DNA from 2 places in the Arthrobacter sp. MMS24-S77 genome. Region 1 is predicted to be linked to the other one. Evidence: riboswitches for the same ligand, from Rfam matches in the RefSeq annotation. Region 1 holds a riboswitch; the other holds the start of a gene.
The links. Region 1 has a riboswitch for cyclic di-AMP ahead of ACX5I4_RS02520 (aggregation-promoting factor C-terminal-like domain-containing protein). Riboswitches for the same ligand answer to the same signal wherever they lie in the genome.
Positions count from the first base shown of each region.

Region 2: it holds a riboswitch for cyclic di-AMP, as region 1 does, so the genes downstream of both, ACX5I4_RS04260 (NlpC/P60 family protein) here and ACX5I4_RS02520 (aggregation-promoting factor C-terminal-like domain-containing protein) in region 1, are expected to answer to the same signal.

Region 1 is NZ_JBTZRN010000001.1:528,754-536,629, reverse strand. Features, by position in the region: gene ACX5I4_RS02525 (sensor histidine kinase) at 1-1,394, shown strand, start outside; cyclic di-AMP (ydaO/yuaA leader) riboswitch at 1,559-1,732, shown strand; gene ACX5I4_RS02520 (aggregation-promoting factor C-terminal-like domain-containing protein) at 1,735-2,463, shown strand; gene ACX5I4_RS02515 (bifunctional glycosyltransferase family 2/GtrA family protein) at 2,597-4,045, shown strand; gene ACX5I4_RS02510 (glycosyltransferase family 39 protein) at 4,042-6,126, shown strand; gene ACX5I4_RS02505 (ArnT family glycosyltransferase) at 6,133-7,876, shown strand, end outside.
Region 2 is NZ_JBTZRN010000001.1:904,452-912,327, forward strand. Features, by position in the region: gene ACX5I4_RS04230 (cold-shock protein) at 120-503, shown strand; gene ACX5I4_RS04235 (DUF3027 domain-containing protein) at 511-1,152, shown strand; gene ACX5I4_RS04240 (MFS transporter) at 1,197-2,504, shown strand; gene serC (phosphoserine transaminase) at 2,616-3,746, opposite strand; gene ACX5I4_RS04250 (metal-dependent transcriptional regulator) at 4,055-4,750, shown strand; cyclic di-AMP (ydaO/yuaA leader) riboswitch at 4,876-5,087, shown strand; gene ACX5I4_RS04255 (M23 family metallopeptidase) at 5,090-5,911, shown strand; cyclic di-AMP (ydaO/yuaA leader) riboswitch at 6,057-6,224, shown strand; gene ACX5I4_RS04260 (NlpC/P60 family protein) at 6,230-6,976, shown strand; gene ACX5I4_RS04265 (HNH endonuclease) at 7,237-7,737, shown strand; gene mobA (molybdenum cofactor guanylyltransferase) at 7,773-7,876, shown strand, end outside.

The sequences.
Region 1 (7,876 bases):
TCCTTGTCTCCATGGCACTTCTCGTGGCCATCTGCGGAGCAGTGGGCGTGGTCAGCTACGCCTCCATGGACGTGTTCCTCACGAAACAGCTCGACCAGCAATTGATGCAGGCCTCCCATGGCCGCCCGCCCATAGGTGATCCGAATGGACGGCCAGATCCTTTGGATGCCCGCGGCCAGAGCATCGGCACCCTGAATGCACGCATTCTTGGCGGGCAAGTGAGCAGCGCTGGGTTCCTGTCCTCGGACGCGACCCGCACAAACTTGTCGCCCAGCGACGCGGGAATCCTCTTGGCGCTCCCCCACGATGGCCGCCCTGTTGATCGAACCCTGTCCAATGGTGGCTACCGGCTGGTAGCCACCGAAACCCCCTACGGCGATGTTGTCATCACGGGCCTGCCGCTCGCCTCGAAACAGGACACCGAAGCCTCGCTCGTGTGGACCATGGTGTTCGTGTCCTTGGGCGGCCTGGTGCTGATTGGACTCGCCGGGACCGTGCTGATCCGCCGCACCATGCGTCCCCTGGAGCAACTCTCCGACGTCGCCACGAAAGTATCGAAACTTCCGCTCGACGCCGGCGAGGTGGCCCTCGCGGTGCGCGTCCCGGCGTCGGCTGCCCATCCCGGCACGGAGGTGGGCAGCGTCGGTCATGCTTTGAACCTCATGCTGGACAATGTCTCCAGCGCGTTGGAGGCAAGGCAGCAGAGCGAAACCAAGGTGCGCCAGTTCGTGGCCGATGCCTCGCACGAGCTGCGGACGCCACTGACGGCCATCCGCGGCTACACCGAGCTGTTGCGCATGACGGAGTCGTTCACCGAGGACGGCCGCAAGTCGCTGGGCCGGGTTCAGAGCCAGTCCGAACGTATGACCACCCTCGTGGAGGACCTCCTTCTCTTGGCGCGGCTGGACGAAGGCAAGGCACCCGAGTTCACCGACGTGGACCTCACGCAGTTGGTGATCGAGACCGTCAGCGACGAGAAAGTCATGGCCCCGGAGCACATCTGGCAGCTCAGGCTCCCGGATGAACCCCTGACGGTCCGCGGCGACACCACGCAGCTCCACCAGGTCTTGGCCAATCTGCTCTCCAATGCCCGCAAGCACACGGAGGCGGGAACCACCGTGGTCACGGGAGTCATGCGCTCGGCCGATGGCAGCGCCGTGGTCACCGTGACCGACAACGGGCCCGGCATTCCGCCTGAATTCCAAGGCAGGATCTTCTCCCGCTTTGCCCGTGCCGACGCAGCCCGTTCCGGTTCCGAGGGCACGTCCGGGCTCGGCTTGTCGATTGTTGAGTCCATTGTCCAGGCCCATGGAGGCACTGTTGAAGTGGCCTCGCGTCCCGGCCGGACGGAGTTTGCGGTGCGGCTTCCGGCGCTCTGGACTGCCACGGCCTGAGGGCCCGCCCAGAAGATCACGACGCCGGAGCGCGGCGAGCGCAAGTCGGCGCACCGGCGTCGTGATCTCCGTTACCTAAATGTGACTTAAGCGGCATCCTCCTGTACCGTCGAATGGGTGCGCAGGATTGTTCCGGCCACCGCCGGGTAGGCGCCGAGCTCTGCCACTCCCCGGTGCCCAACACTCCAGGCAGAGACGGGGGACCCAGGTCTCCGGGCAAGCGCTCATGTTGAGCCAGCCCTAGGGGTGAAGCCGTACCGCCACGATTCTCAGTGGCCACGGCCGGATGACCTCATCCGAATCCGACAGCTAACTCCGCAGGCGTTGAGAGGCAATCACCATGTCTGATTCCAAGAATCAGTCGCGCCCTGTTGCGCGCCACCGCGGCGAACCTGCCCGGAAAAACAAGTCACGTTCCACCCTGAGGCGAGCCGCCGCAAACCTCGGCCCCAGCCAGCGCATGGCCGTTTTTGCCGGCGTTGTTGCTGTGTTCCTCGGGGCAGGCGCAGCCACCCAGGCCGCCGGACAAGCCATCAGTGCCCAAGAGTTGAGCCGCACGTCCGAATCGCGCACGGTTGCAGAGCATAGCGCCGCCCCGTCCGCCACCGCCACGCCGTCAGCGAGCGCAAGCGCCAAGCCGAGCGCCGCTCCGACGCAGGCACCCGCTCCCGCTCCGGCCGCCGTCGCGCCCCAGGCTGCCGCACCTGCCGCTCCCGTGGCACCCCCCGCTCCCGCAGCCCCGGCTGCGCCAGTCGCCGTCGATGACCCCGCCGGCGCCCAGGCCTACGCTGCAAGCATGCTTTCCTCCTACGGGTGGGGCCAGGGCGAAATGTCCTCCTTGATCACCTTGTGGAACAAGGAATCCGATTGGCGGACCACTGCCACGAACGCCTCGAGCGGCGCTTACGGCATTGTGCAGTCGCTGCCGGGCGAAAAAATGGCCTCCGAAGGCGCCGATTGGCAGACCAACTACCAGACCCAGATCCGCTGGGGCCTGAACTACATCAAGGAACGCTACGGCTCACCGTCTGCGGCTTGGGCCTTCCACTTGGCGCACAACTGGTACTGAACCCACAAAGTTCGTAGAGGTCCGTCCCTTCGGGGGCGGACCTCTACGGCGTTAACCAGGCCTCTCCCACATGCACAGCCACGTCACAGGTTGCGCCTAAAGCACTCATAATCGGCGGCGGCACTCTGAATACATGACGCTCATCGAATCCACCACAGGAACCCTGAAGGACCCCGCGGTGGTGCCGCCGGGCCCCCCGATTCAACCCAAAACCCCCGTTCAACGCAGCCCCGCCGTTCAATACAGCTCAGTGCGGCGCGCCCCCGTGGACATCCACACCACCGTCCCCGTCCTCGATGTCACGATCCCCGTCTTCAACGAGGAACGCGACCTCGAGGAGTGCCTGCGCAGGCTTCATGGCCATTTGCGCGACTCTTTCCCCCACGGCTTCCGCATCACCGTTGCCGACAACGCCAGCACGGACAGCACCTTGAAAATCGCCGAACGCGTGGCCAGGGAACTGCCGGAGCTTGTGGTGGTCCATCTTGACGAGAAGGGACGCGGCAACGCCCTGCGAAAGGTGTGGCTTGCATCGCCGTCGCCGGTTCTGGCCTACATGGACGTGGATCTGTCCACGGATCTCGCCGCATTGGCGCCCCTTTTGGCACCCCTGATCTCCGGCCATTCGGACCTCGCCATCGGCACACGGTTGACGCGCAACTCCCGGGTTGTCCGCGGCCCCAAGCGGGAATTCATCTCGCGCAGCTACAACCTGATGCTGCACTCGTTGATGGGCGCCCGCTTCAGTGATGCCCAGTGCGGCTTCAAAGCGATCCGGGCCGACGTTGCCCAGCAGATCCTCCCGCACACCACGGACAACTCCTGGTTCTTCGACACGGAACTTTTGGTCCTCGCGGAACGCTGCGGCCTCAGGGTCCACGAAGTGCCCGTGGACTGGATCGACGATCCGAATTCCAGCGTCGACGTGGTGCGCACCGCCCTGGCCGACATCCGCGGCATGGCCCGGCTCACGCGGGACCTCGTCTCGGGGCGCATCCCCATCCCGGAACTGCGCGCAGCCCTTGCCCGCGGCCCGCTCCCGGCGTCGTCCCGTACCGCAGAACAGAGCCCGCGCAGCAGCCTCTTCGGGCAGCTGGTCCGGTTCGCCGCGATCGGCGCTGCGTCGACCCTCGCCTATGTGCTCATCTTCTTGTTCTGCCGCGGATTCATGGACCCGCAGCTAGCCAACTTCCTGGCCCTGCTCATCACGGCCATCGCCAACACCGGCGCCAACCGGCGCTTCACCTTCGGCATCCAGGGCGGCAACCCCGTCAGGCACCACTTCGAGGGATTGATCGTCTTCGGCATTGGCCTCGCGCTCACTTCCGGGGCGCTCGCCTTGGTACACAGTACGACGACGCCGGACCGCTGGGGCGAGCTCCTCACCGTGGTCGGGGCAAACCTCGCCGCCACCGCGGTCCGCTTCCTGTTGTTCCGCCTGTGGGTCTTCCGGCAGCCCGGAGCGCGGTCGGCACTGCCGGTCCCATCGGCGCCGGTTCCGTCGACCCAACCGGCCCAGCCGGAGCCAGTGATCGAATCAACCTCACCAGACAGCCCGCTCACAGAAACGGCAGCATCATGACCTCCACGATCTCTCACGCAGGCACTGAGTCTGCCGCCGGAACCGACAGTTCTGGCTCTGACGACGCAGCCCACGGCCGTCGCTCGACCGAGCCATCAACTCCTGGCGCAATTCCCCGCTGGAGCCGTTTCGTCTTTGGCCTGCAGGCCCGCTGGGTACGGCCGTCCGCCGCCGGGCTCCTCGTAGCCACCGCGTTCCTGTACCTCTGGAACCTCGCGGCCACCGGCTACGGAAACTCCTTCTACGCTGCAGCCATCCAGGCCGGCACTAAGGACTGGACGGCATTGCTGTTCGGTTCGCTCGACGCCGGCAATGCCATCACCGTGGACAAGCCGCCCGCCGCGTCGTGGATCCCGGCCTTGGTGGGCCGGATCTTCGGCTTCTCGCCCTTGAGCATGCTGGTTCCCGAGGCACTGATGGGTGTGGCCGCCGTCGGCTTCCTCTATTTGACGGTCAAGCGGGTCTCCGGACCAGGCGCTGGCTTGTTGGCGGGTGGTGCTTTGGCATTGACCCCGGTGGCGGCGCTCATGTTCCGCTTCAACAACCCCGACGCCATGCTGACCCTGTGCCTGGTGCTGGCGGCGTACTTCACCACCCGCGCTATCGAACGGGCAGGCTGGAAGTGGCTCGCCGCGGCCGGAGCAGTGGTGGGCCTCGCGTTCCTGAGCAAAATGTTGCAGGGCTTTCTGATTGTTCCGGGCCTGGGACTCGCGTACCTCTGGGCCGCGCCCACCACGTTGCGGCGGAGGCTGCTGCACCTGCTCGGCGCCTTGGCCGGTATCGGGGTGGTGGCGGGCAGCTACATCGCTCTCTTCCAACTGACTCCTGCGTCGGCACGGCCATACATGGCAGGGTCGACAACCAACAGCTTCCTCGAGCTGACGTTCGGCTACAACGGGCTGTCCCGCATTACGGGCTCGGGCGAAGGAATGCCCGGCGGCGGAGGTGGCGCGGCCGGTGCTCCAGCGGGTGGTCTCGGCGGCTTCGGTGGCGGTGGCGGGAACGCCGGCTTCGGTGGAGCCGCGGGCATCACCCGTATGTTCGGCTCGAGCTTCGGCGCTGAAGTCTCCTGGCTTCTGCCCGCGGCCTTGATCTTGCTGGGTGCCGGCCTGTGGTTCACCCGCCGGGAAGCGCGTGCCTCGCGTACCCGGGCCTCGCTGATCCTGTGGGGTGGCTGGCTCCTGGTTACCGCGGGAGTCTTCAGTTTCATGAGCGGCATTGTGCACCCGTACTACGCGGTAGCGCTCGCACCGGCAATCGCCGCATTAGTGGGCATCGGCAGCGTGGAACTGTGGCGAGGCCGCGGGTACTGGCCCGCCAGGACCATCCTGGCCGCGGTGGTCCTCGGTAGTTCCGTCTGGTCCGCGGTTCTTCTAGGCCGCGATGCCTCATGGCTCCCCTGGCTGCGGATTGCGATCGTCGTCCTGGGTGTCATGGCCGCCGCGGCAATCCTGCTTCGCCTCGACTCAGTGCGCTTTGCCGGTCAAAATACGGCGGGCCGGTTCCGCAGCACGGCGGCGGCGGCCGTCGTCGCCGTTTCCCTCCTGGCCGGCGGCCTCGGCACGGCGGCGTGGACGCTCGCGACGGCGGCTACCGCGCACTCCGGTTCCATCCCGACGTCGGGCCCCAGCAGCTCCGCTATGGGCGGTTTCGGAAACCGGGCCGGGTTCGGGGGCCGGGATGTGGGCACAGGAGATGCGACAGGCGCTCCGACCCAGGCAGCAGGTGGTCCGGGTGGCGAGGCCACGGCCGACGCCGGACTGACCGCGCTGCTGACGTCCACCACTACCAAATGGTCGGCGATCGTCTCTGGCGCTACCCAGGCCGCCAGCCTTGAGCTCGCCACGAACACCAACGTGATCGCACTCGGCGGCTGGAACGGCGGCGACCCCTACCCCACACTGGCAGAGTTCCAGGACATGGTGGCTAAGGGACAGATCGGCTACTTCATCGCAGGTGGAGGCATGGGCGGCGGCGGATTCGGCGGCCGGGGCGGAAACTCCGAGGTTGCCGCTTGGGTCCAGGCGAACTTCCAAGCCCAGATTGTGGGCAACTCCACCGTCTACAAGCTGACGAAGTAGCCTCCGATGACCATTTCATACTCGACAGATACTGGTTCGAAGCCGGACGCCGGTCCCACGTCAGGGCAAGCTGCACCGCCAGTGCCGCTGGTCTCGCGACCCCGCTTGGTACTTCTGCCGCGGCCACCGGCGCCGCAGGTCCGGGATGGCCGGGCCCAAACTGGCCCAAGCCGCCAAGCCCGGCGCCACCGCGTGGAGCTCGCCATAGTGCTCGTCGCAACGGCGGTCCTGTACCTCTGGGGCCTTGGCGCCTCCGGTTGGGCCAACCCCTTCTATTCCGCGGCAGCCCAAGCCGGTTCGCAGGATTGGGCTGCCTGGTTCTTCGGATCTTCCGATGCCGCCAACTCCATCACCGTGGACAAACCGCCGGCATCGCTCTGGATCATGGGCCTCTCGGTGCGGATCTTCGGGCTGAACTCCTGGAGCATCCTGGTTCCCGAGGCACTCATGGGCGTCGCCACGGCGTGGCTGCTCTACTTGGCAGTACGGCGAACCGCCGTTCCGGCCACGGGCGATCCTCGGCTCGCCCACCGGGCGGGGCTGTTGGCCGCCGTCGTCATGGCCATCACGCCTGTGGCCACCCTCATGTTCCGCTTCAACAATCCGGACGCCCTGTTGGTGCTCCTCATGACGGCTGCCGGCTACGCCACGCTGCGGTCCATACAGGACAACAAGCTGCGCTGGCTCCTGCTGGCCGGGGTGTTCCTGGGCTTCGGCTTCCTCACCAAACAACTCCAGGTGCTGCTGGTGGTTCCTGGATTTGCCATGGCGTATGTGGTCGCGGCGCAAGGCGGAGTGGGCCGTCGCCTGCTTCGATTGCGCCGTCTCCTTCATCTTCTTGCGGCGGGCGCAGCCATGGTGGTCTCCGCTGGTTGGTGGCTCGCCGTCGTCGAACTCATTCCGGCGAACATGCGGCCTTACATCGGCGGCTCCCAGAACAACTCCATCCTGGAACTGACGCTCGGCTACAACGGCCTGGGCAGGCTCAGTGGCCAGGAGACCGGCAGCGTTGGCGGCGGCAACGGTTGGGGCGTTCCCGGCCTGTTCCGGATGTTCAACACCGAGTTCGGCGGCCAGATCGCGTGGTTGCTGCCCTCCGTGCTGATCCTCGGGGTGGGGCTGTTGTGGCTGGGTCGACGCGCCCCGCGCACGGATGCCGTCCGCGCTTCGGTGATCGCGTGGGGCGGATGGGTGCTCGTCACCGGTCTGGTCTTCAGCTTCATGGCCGGCATCATCCATCCTTACTACGCAGTAGCGCTGGCTCCGGGCATCGCCGGGCTAGCCGGCCTGGGCGGGGTGCTTTTGTGGCAGCGTCGCGGTCAGCTCGTCGCCGCGGTACTGCTTGCCGCAGCCGTCTCCGCGGCAGGATTCATGGCCTTCGATCTCCTCGGAACCACCACGGCGTACGGCCCATTCCTGCGCTGGCTGGTGCTGTTGGGCGCCTTGGCAGCCGCGGCCGGACTGCTGCTCGCGGGACGCCTCACCTCCCGCATCGTCCAGCGCACGACGGCGGCGCTCGCCCTCTTGGCGTCGCTCACCGGGCCGTTAGCCTACTCAATCTCAACCGCGGCCGTGACGCACAGCGGTGCGATCGTCAGTGCGGGTCCTTCGACTGGATTCGGGGGCGGCGGCTTCGGCGCAGGTGGCTTCGGCGGCCGGGGCGGTTTCGGGCAAACCGGCGCTGGCCAGGCCGGCGCTGGTCAAAATACCGCCCAAAACACTCCGCCGCAAACTATCCAGCAGGGCACGC
Region 2 (7,876 bases), 380 kb from region 1:
ATAACCTTGAAGCAATAGACCAACACGGACCAGGCAGTTACCCCTACTCCCGCAGAATCCTGCGGATGCGGTGACGCGCTGGCTGTGTCTCCCAAGCAAGAACGAAGAAGGTTGATTACGTGCCCACCGGCAAGGTCAAGTGGTATGACAAGGACAAAGGCTTCGGATTCCTCGCAGCAGAGGATGGCCAGGAAGTATTCCTGCCCAAATCCGCCCTGCCCGAGGGCGTAACGGATCTCAAAGCAGGTACCCGGGTTGAGTTCGGCGTTGCCGATGGTCGCCGTGGCGCCCAGGCACTAGGCCTCCGCGTACTGGACAAGTTGCCATCCATCGCCAAGGCCAAGCGCACGAACGCCCGTGAGCTCGCGCCCATGGTCCAGGATCTTGTGTCCGTCCTGGACAACCTTTCGGGGACGTTGTCGGCCGGTAAGTACCCTGAAGGTGCCAAAGGCAAGGCCATCGCGGCAGCCCTGCGCAAGGTAGCCGACGAGCTGGAAGCCTAAACCAGCCATGACATCGGAATCCGCTGAAGCCAGTCCTGAAGAGAACGGTACTGGTGCTGCTCCAGCAACGGCAGGAACGGCTGATACCGGTGCTGGGCGGAAGCCGGCCACGGCGAAACCCCGCGCCGGCATTCCCGTGTGGCGCGTCGGCAAGCCGGACGCCTTCCTGGCAGCCGCCGTCGACGTCGCCCGCAATGCGGTGGAGACCATTGCCAAGCCAAGTGAAATCGGACTGCATATTGGGGCACGGTCCGAAGGCGAACGCGTCGTCACGCACCTTTTCGAATCGCGACTGGCCGGTTACGGCGGCTGGCAGTGGTACGCCGTCGTGACCCGCAACTCGCGCTCCAAGGTTGTCACGGTCAGCGAGCTCGGCCTGCTGCCGTCCGAGGACTCTATCCTCGCCCCTGAATGGGTGCCGTGGGCAAAGCGCGTCCGTCCGGAGGACGAGGCGGTCCCCGAGGAGCTGGCAGGGGAAGGCACCTCGATCGCGGACAGTTCCGTTGACGAGGACGACGACGAGGCGCCCGACGGCGACGACGCCCCTGATGACGAGGACGACGACGACGAGGACGCTGACGAGGCTGAAGCCGACGACGACGAGGACGCTGACGACGAGGACGCCGACGACGAAGTCGAGGCCGACTAGCCCTTGGCGGACCCAGCGAGTGAACTCTTTGAAGGTGGAACCTGATGTCCACCTTCAAATCGCTGGGTGTCCTTAACTACCGCATTTGGTTCCTTGGCGCCCTTGTTTCCAACATCGGCACCTGGATGCAGCGGACCGCCCAGGACTGGCTGGTCTTTGCCCATCTGAGCAACCACGACGCCGGTGCCATGGGTATTACCTTGGCCTTGCAACTTGGTCCGCAGCTGTTCCTGGCTCCGTGGGCCGGACTGCTTGCCGACCGCTACAGCCGGCGCAGGCTCCTGGTCATGACACAATCTGCCATGGCCGTCCTGAGTACTGGTTTGGGAATCCTCGTGCTGAGCGGCGCTGCGCAGTTGTGGCACGTCTACGTGTTCGCGCTGTTGCTCGGCGTCGTCTCGGCACTTGACGCCCCCGTTCGCCAGACGTTCGTTTCGGAGCTGGTCAAGGACGACTACCTCTCCAACGCCGTTGCGCTGAACAGTGCCTCTTTCAATGTTGCCCGCATGATCGGCCCTGCCGTAGCGGGCATGTTGACCGTGGCCGTGGGGCCGGGCTGGGTGTTCATCATCAATACGCTGACCTTCGTGGCAATGCTTGGCGCGATCCGCGCCATTCCCATGTCCTCCCTGCGCGTCCAGCCCCGCGCGGCCGCGGGCAAAGGCCGTATCCGCGAAGGGCTCCGCTTTGTGCGGAACCGCCCGGACATCATGGTGGTCCTCGTTGCGGTCTTCATTATGGGCACGTTCGGCCTGAACTTCGTTCTCTTCATTGCCGCGATGGTTGGCACGGAATTCGGCATGGACGCAGGTGCGTTCGGGCTCCTCAACTCGGTCATGGCAATCGGCTCAGTCGCGGGGGCGTTGCTGGCCGCCCGGCGTGGCAGGCCACGGATGCGGCTCATCTTCGCCGCGTCCGGCGGGTTCGGCATCGCGAGCGGGTTCGCTGCCCTGGCGCCGAACTACACCATGTTTGCTTTGGCCCTGATTCCGTGCGGCCTGTTCGCCTTGACCATGATCACCAGCGCCAACGGCTATGTGCAGTCCACTACCGAACCTGTCATGCGAGGCAGGGTCATGGCGCTGTACATGGCCATCTTCATGGGTGGAACACCCATCGGGGCACCCTTCGTTGGCTGGGTGTCCAACGTAGCCGGACCCCGCTGGGCCGTTGGCGTGGCAGCGGCTGCCGGCGCCAGCACCGCCGTCGTCGGTATCATCTGGATCATCCGCGCACACCGGTTGCGGCTCCGCTTCGACCGAAGCGCCCGCGGGTTGCGGTTCTTCCGCATTGAGTCCCAGGGCGCGGGCCCTGTCATGGATGACGGCGATAAGGGCGATAGCGCCGTATAAAAGGCTGGCCTGTTAAAAGGGCTGGCCCTGTTAAAAGGGCTAGCGCCGCCCGGGATCCTCACCCGGACGACGCTGACAAGTCCTGACCGCGGGAACGCCCGCGGCTGGCCCTTATTTCTTGAGTTCGCCCACCACGAAGTCGATGCTGGCGAGCAGAGCCGAAACGTCGTCCGGTTCGATGGCAACGAAGGTAGCGATGCGGAGCTGGTTGCGGCCCAGCTTGCGGTACGGCTCCGTGTCCACGATCCCGTTGGCGCGCAGCACCTTGGCGATGGCCGCGGCGTCGATCGAATCATCGAAATCGATCGTCGCAATGACGTTGGAGCGGTCTTCAGCCTTTGCCACGAACGGGGTTGCGTACTCGGAAGCCTCGGCCCAGGTGTAGATACGGTTGGCGGAGTCCGCCGTGCGCCCGGAAGCGAAGTCCAGGCCACCGTTCTTGTTGAGCCACTGGACCTGGGCGTCCAGCGTCACCAGCGTGGACAGGGACGGCGTGTTGTACGTCTGGTTGAGCTTCGAGTTGTCGATAGCCGTCTGCAAGTCCAGGAAATCGGGGATCCAGCGGCCGCTTGCCTTGATGCGTGCGGCGCGATCCAGGGCTGCGGGGGAGAAGAGGCCAAGCCACAGGCCGCCGTCGGAGGCAAAGTTCTTTTGAGGTGCGAAGTAGTAGACATCAGCCTCGGCGACGTCCACGTCCAAGCCGCCGGCGGCGGAGGTCGCATCCACCAGGACCAGGGCGCCGTCGTCGACGCCGGCAACCCGCTTGACCGGAGCCGCCACACCCGTTGAGGTTTCGTTCTGCGGCCACGCGTAAACGTCCACGCCTGCCTCGGCTTGGGAAACCGGGCGCGTGCCGGGCTCGGACTTGATGATGGAGGAAGCCTCCAGGAAAGGTGCCTTGTTGGTGGCCGCGGCGAACTTGGAACCGAACTCACCAAAGGAGAGGTGCTGTGCCTTCTTCTCTACCAGGCCAAAGCTGGCGACGTCCCAGAACGCGGTGGAGCCTCCGACGCCGAGAATCACCTCGTAGCCCTCGGGTGCGCGGAAGAACTGGCTGAGTCCCTCGCGGACAGAGCCCACCAGGTTCTTGACCGGTGCCTGGCGGTGGGAGGTGCCAAGAATTGTTGCCGAGGCGGCAGACAGGGCCTCGATCTGCTCCGGGCGGACCTTGGAGGGCCCGGCGCCGAAGCGGCCGTCCTTGGGCAGCAAATCGGCGGGGATGGTGATGCTGTTGTCGCTCACGGGATGCTCCAATGGTGAAGTAGCGGCCTAGATGGGTCGTGGCAGGTGGCAAGCTGCCCCCTCGACTCCCCAATTCTGCCTGACTCCACTGGCGGGGACAGAACTGAAGGCTTCATAGTCCGCCACGTGGAAAGCATTTGTTCCGCCGAGACCTGGGCCGAGGCCGGCGCGAGAATTATCCGGAGTAATTCAAAATAGGCTAAGCTTGGAGCTGGCGCCCGGCCTGGGACGACCGGCGGGTCGACCGCCTGGCCGGCTGCGGTACGGTGGAAAATACGCAAGATACTGCGCTCGAGGAGCTGAGCTGGATGACGGATCTGATCGATACCACTGAGATGTATCTTCGGACCATTTTGGAGCTTGAGGAAGAGAACATCGTGGCTCTTCGCGCACGCATTGCCGAGCGCTTGCGGCACTCCGGTCCCACCGTTTCCCAGACTATCGGGCGGATGGAACGCGACGGCCTGGTGATTGTTTCCAACGACCGGCACCTTGAATTGACCGAAACCGGCCGGAAACGCGCCACCGAGGTCATGCGCAAGCACCGGCTCGCCGAGCGGCTCCTGGCCGACGTCATCGGACTGGACTGGGCCTATGTCCACGACGAGGCATGCCGCTGGGAACACGTTATGAGCGAGCGCGTGGAACGGCGGCTCTATGAACTCCTTAACCACCCCACTGAATCTCCCTACGGCAACCCCATTCCGGGGCTCGAAGCCCTGGGCGGAGCTGCGTCCCACGCCTTTACGGATGGCGTAGTCAACCTCCTTGAAGCGATGAACGAATACTCACCGGACAACCGGGTCGTCGTCAGCCGGCTGGCTGAACCGATCCAGGTGGAACCGGAGCTGCTGGTTCAGCTGGACGAGGGCGGAATCCGCCCCGGAGCCAGGGTTTCCCTTGAGCGTGTAGGGGAGTACATCTCCGTTCGCGTGCCCAATATCGATGGTGCGTTGGAGCTGCCGCCTGAGGTGGCGTCGCACGTCTTTGTGACCGTCTCTTAGGCCTTCTGCAAACTGTTCGGCAAAGATAACGAAATTATTACTGCGGGGGTTTAATCCCCTATAGTTTAGTACTGGCGCCGATACCAAAGCGTTACCTGATCCGAAGCCGAGTTCTGCCAGCGGATCAGGTGGATTAGTCCATTCACTGGCAGAAGCGGGGGAACCACCAGCGGCTGTCGAAAGACAGCCTTGGGGTGAAGTCCGCAGCGGAAGTGCAAAAAGCGCAGGACCCTTCCCGGGGACTCCTCTGTGCTTCGCGCCCTCCACGCGGACCGGGTCCATGCACTCTCTGACCCGAATCCGACAGCTAACTTCGCAGGCTTGCCAGAGAGGAACACTTTGACCACGCAGAACACCAGGGGCCGCAGACGCGCGTCCGGTCCTACTGCTGAGCTGCGGAGCACGAACGTCGTTGCGCACGACCGGCCCCGCGATCCGCATCGCGAAGTGCGCCGGCGCAAGGGGCCCTTGCGGCAAATGGCTGATTTTGCTGCCGCGAGCGGTGTGGGACAGAAGGCAGGCGTGGCCCTCGCCGCCACGGGCCTCATCCTGACGGTCGCCATGCCGGGTACCGGCGCATTGACGGCCACCGCGGAATCGAACCAGGCTTCGGCCGCTTCGATGGGTACCCAGCCTGAGATTCCCGCTGCGGCCAGTGCCACCATCGACTTCAGCCGCGCTGCCGTTTCCACCACGGCGGATCCTGATAGCAAGCTCAAGCAGCTCCTGAGCGCGCAGTCCGTCGGCAGCATCAAGACATCGTCCTCGAAGGGCACGCTGGGGGCTCCGCTGGACACCCTCACCACGGCATCGCCGTTCGGCTACCGCGTGAACCCCATTACAGGAGGCCTAGGGGAGTTCCACCGTGGCCAGGACTTCGTGGCCCAGTGCGGCACCCAGGTGCATGCGGCTGCAGCCGGCAAGGTCACGTTTGCGGGCTGGCACCCGTATGGCGGTGGAAACCGCGTTGTGGTGGACCATGGCAACGGCCTCGAAACCACGTACAACCATTTGTCCTCGTTCAACGTCCAGGTGGGCCAAACGGTCAACCGCGGTGACGTTGTCGCTTTGAGCGGCACCACCGGCGCTTCCACCGGCTGCCACCTCCATTTTGAAGTCATGGTCAACGGCGATGTCGTTGATCCCCTCGGCTGGCTGTAGCCAATCCGATGGCCGTCTCTCGCATGCTTGTCACGCTCCGTGACCTGAATGTGACATTCAGCCAAAACTCCTGTACCGTCTAACTCGCATCAACTTTTAGAGAGTTGATGCACTCGGGTGGATTGCCTAGCTCTGCCACTGCTCGAGGTTCCGTTCGCAAAACATCGTCTGGCAGAGGCGGGGGACCCACTTTTGGTCATCTTCACCGATGGCCTTGGGGTTAAGTCGCAATTGTTTCCTACGGGAAGCATTGCGGCCGGATGACTCCCATCCGAATCCGACAGCTTACCTCGCGGGCATAGGGAGAGGCCTTTTAACGTGTCTTCACGCTCTACTCTTGCGCGCCACCGCGCCGCGGTCACCAAGACCAACTCGCTTGCCGTCATCGCTAAGACCGTCGGCAGCAACGCCGGTGGCGTAGGCCGTCAGGCCGCAGTTATCGCCGCTGCTTCCGGACTGGTCCTCACTAGCGGTATCGCAGCCAACGCTGCCGAAACCAACGTCCCCCGCGAGTCCACTGCGACCTCCACCCTGGAAGTCCAGTCCATCGCCCAAGCCAGCATTTCGGCCGATTCTTCCGTGGCCATCAAGTACGAGCGCCCGGTGGTTTCCACCGAAGCTGCTCCGGTTGTCGAAGCTCCGGTTGCCGTCCAGGAAGCTGTTGCCGCTCCCAAGGCGGGCACCGCAACGCTTTCTGTTTCCGCCGCTGTATCCCCTGCCACGAAGGTTGCCAGCGGCAAGGGCGCAGCAATTGCCGCCGCAGCCTACGCGCAGCTTGGCGTTGCCCAGGACTGCACCGCCCTGGCTTCGAACTCCCTGGCCGCTGTTGGCATCAACTTCCACGGCTGGCCGGCAGACTACCTCTCCCTTGGCCGCACGGTCAGCGCTGCTGAAGCGCAGCCGGGCGACTTGGTTTACTACCAGAACGGTGGCATGGGCATGGCCCACATCGCCGTCTACGTCGGCAACGGCATGGCAGTCCACGGCGGCTGGAACGGTGGCACCACTGCCCTGTACAGCGTCAACGTCGGCTCCGGCCCGGTCTTCATCCGCGTTGGTGGCTAAATAGCTTCGGCTACATAGTTTCACTGGAACATCCCCGCCGGTTCGCGCGCGGGGATGTTCCGTTTTAACCAGGCATGTTTAAGGTTCACGCCACATGTCCGGTACATGAACTTTGCCCGACACAGCGCCGGAACCCACCCACGGATTCGTTGATCTGGCCTCTGCGTGTTTACTCTTGTGGTGTCGATCCACAGCCCGTACATGCAGAGGGCAGCCGGCCCTCGCGCCCCTGACGGGTGCGGCCGTGAAGAGGTACGTGCATGCGCACACTCGTTCTGAATGCTGGATATGAACCGCTGGCGGTAGTAACCTTCCGCCGGGCGCTGGTCCTTGTGCTCACCGGAAAAGCGAGCGTAGTGGCCGAAGGCGACGAGCCTGTCGTCGGGCCACAGGAGATTCTCGGACGTCCCTCCGTGATTCTGCTCAATCGCTACATCCGGCCGAGGTACAACACGATCACGGCGGTTACACGCCGCGGCGTCTTGCGCCGCGACGGTCACCGTTGCGCCTATTGCGGGAAAGCAGCCCACACTATTGACCACGTCCACCCCAAGTCCAGGGGCGGCGCGGATTCCTGGGAAAACCTGGTGGCGGCGTGCCTGCGCTGCAACAACGCCAAGAGTGACCATACACCGGCCGAAATGGGCTGGAAACTGAGGTTCACTCCAGCGGCGCCCACCGGGACTATCTGGCAAATCAAGGAGCTTGAGAAACCTGCGCCCGCGTGGGATCCCTTCCTCTTGCCCGAGTCGGCGGCCTGAACCGCAACTGAGCCTGCCCCCGGTAATCTGGGCTGGTGGACTTTGATGCGGCGATCTTGGCGGGTGGCAAGTCCTCCCGCCTCGGTGGTGTGCCCAAATCCCAGCTGAGGTACGACGGCGCCACGCTCCTTGAGCGCGC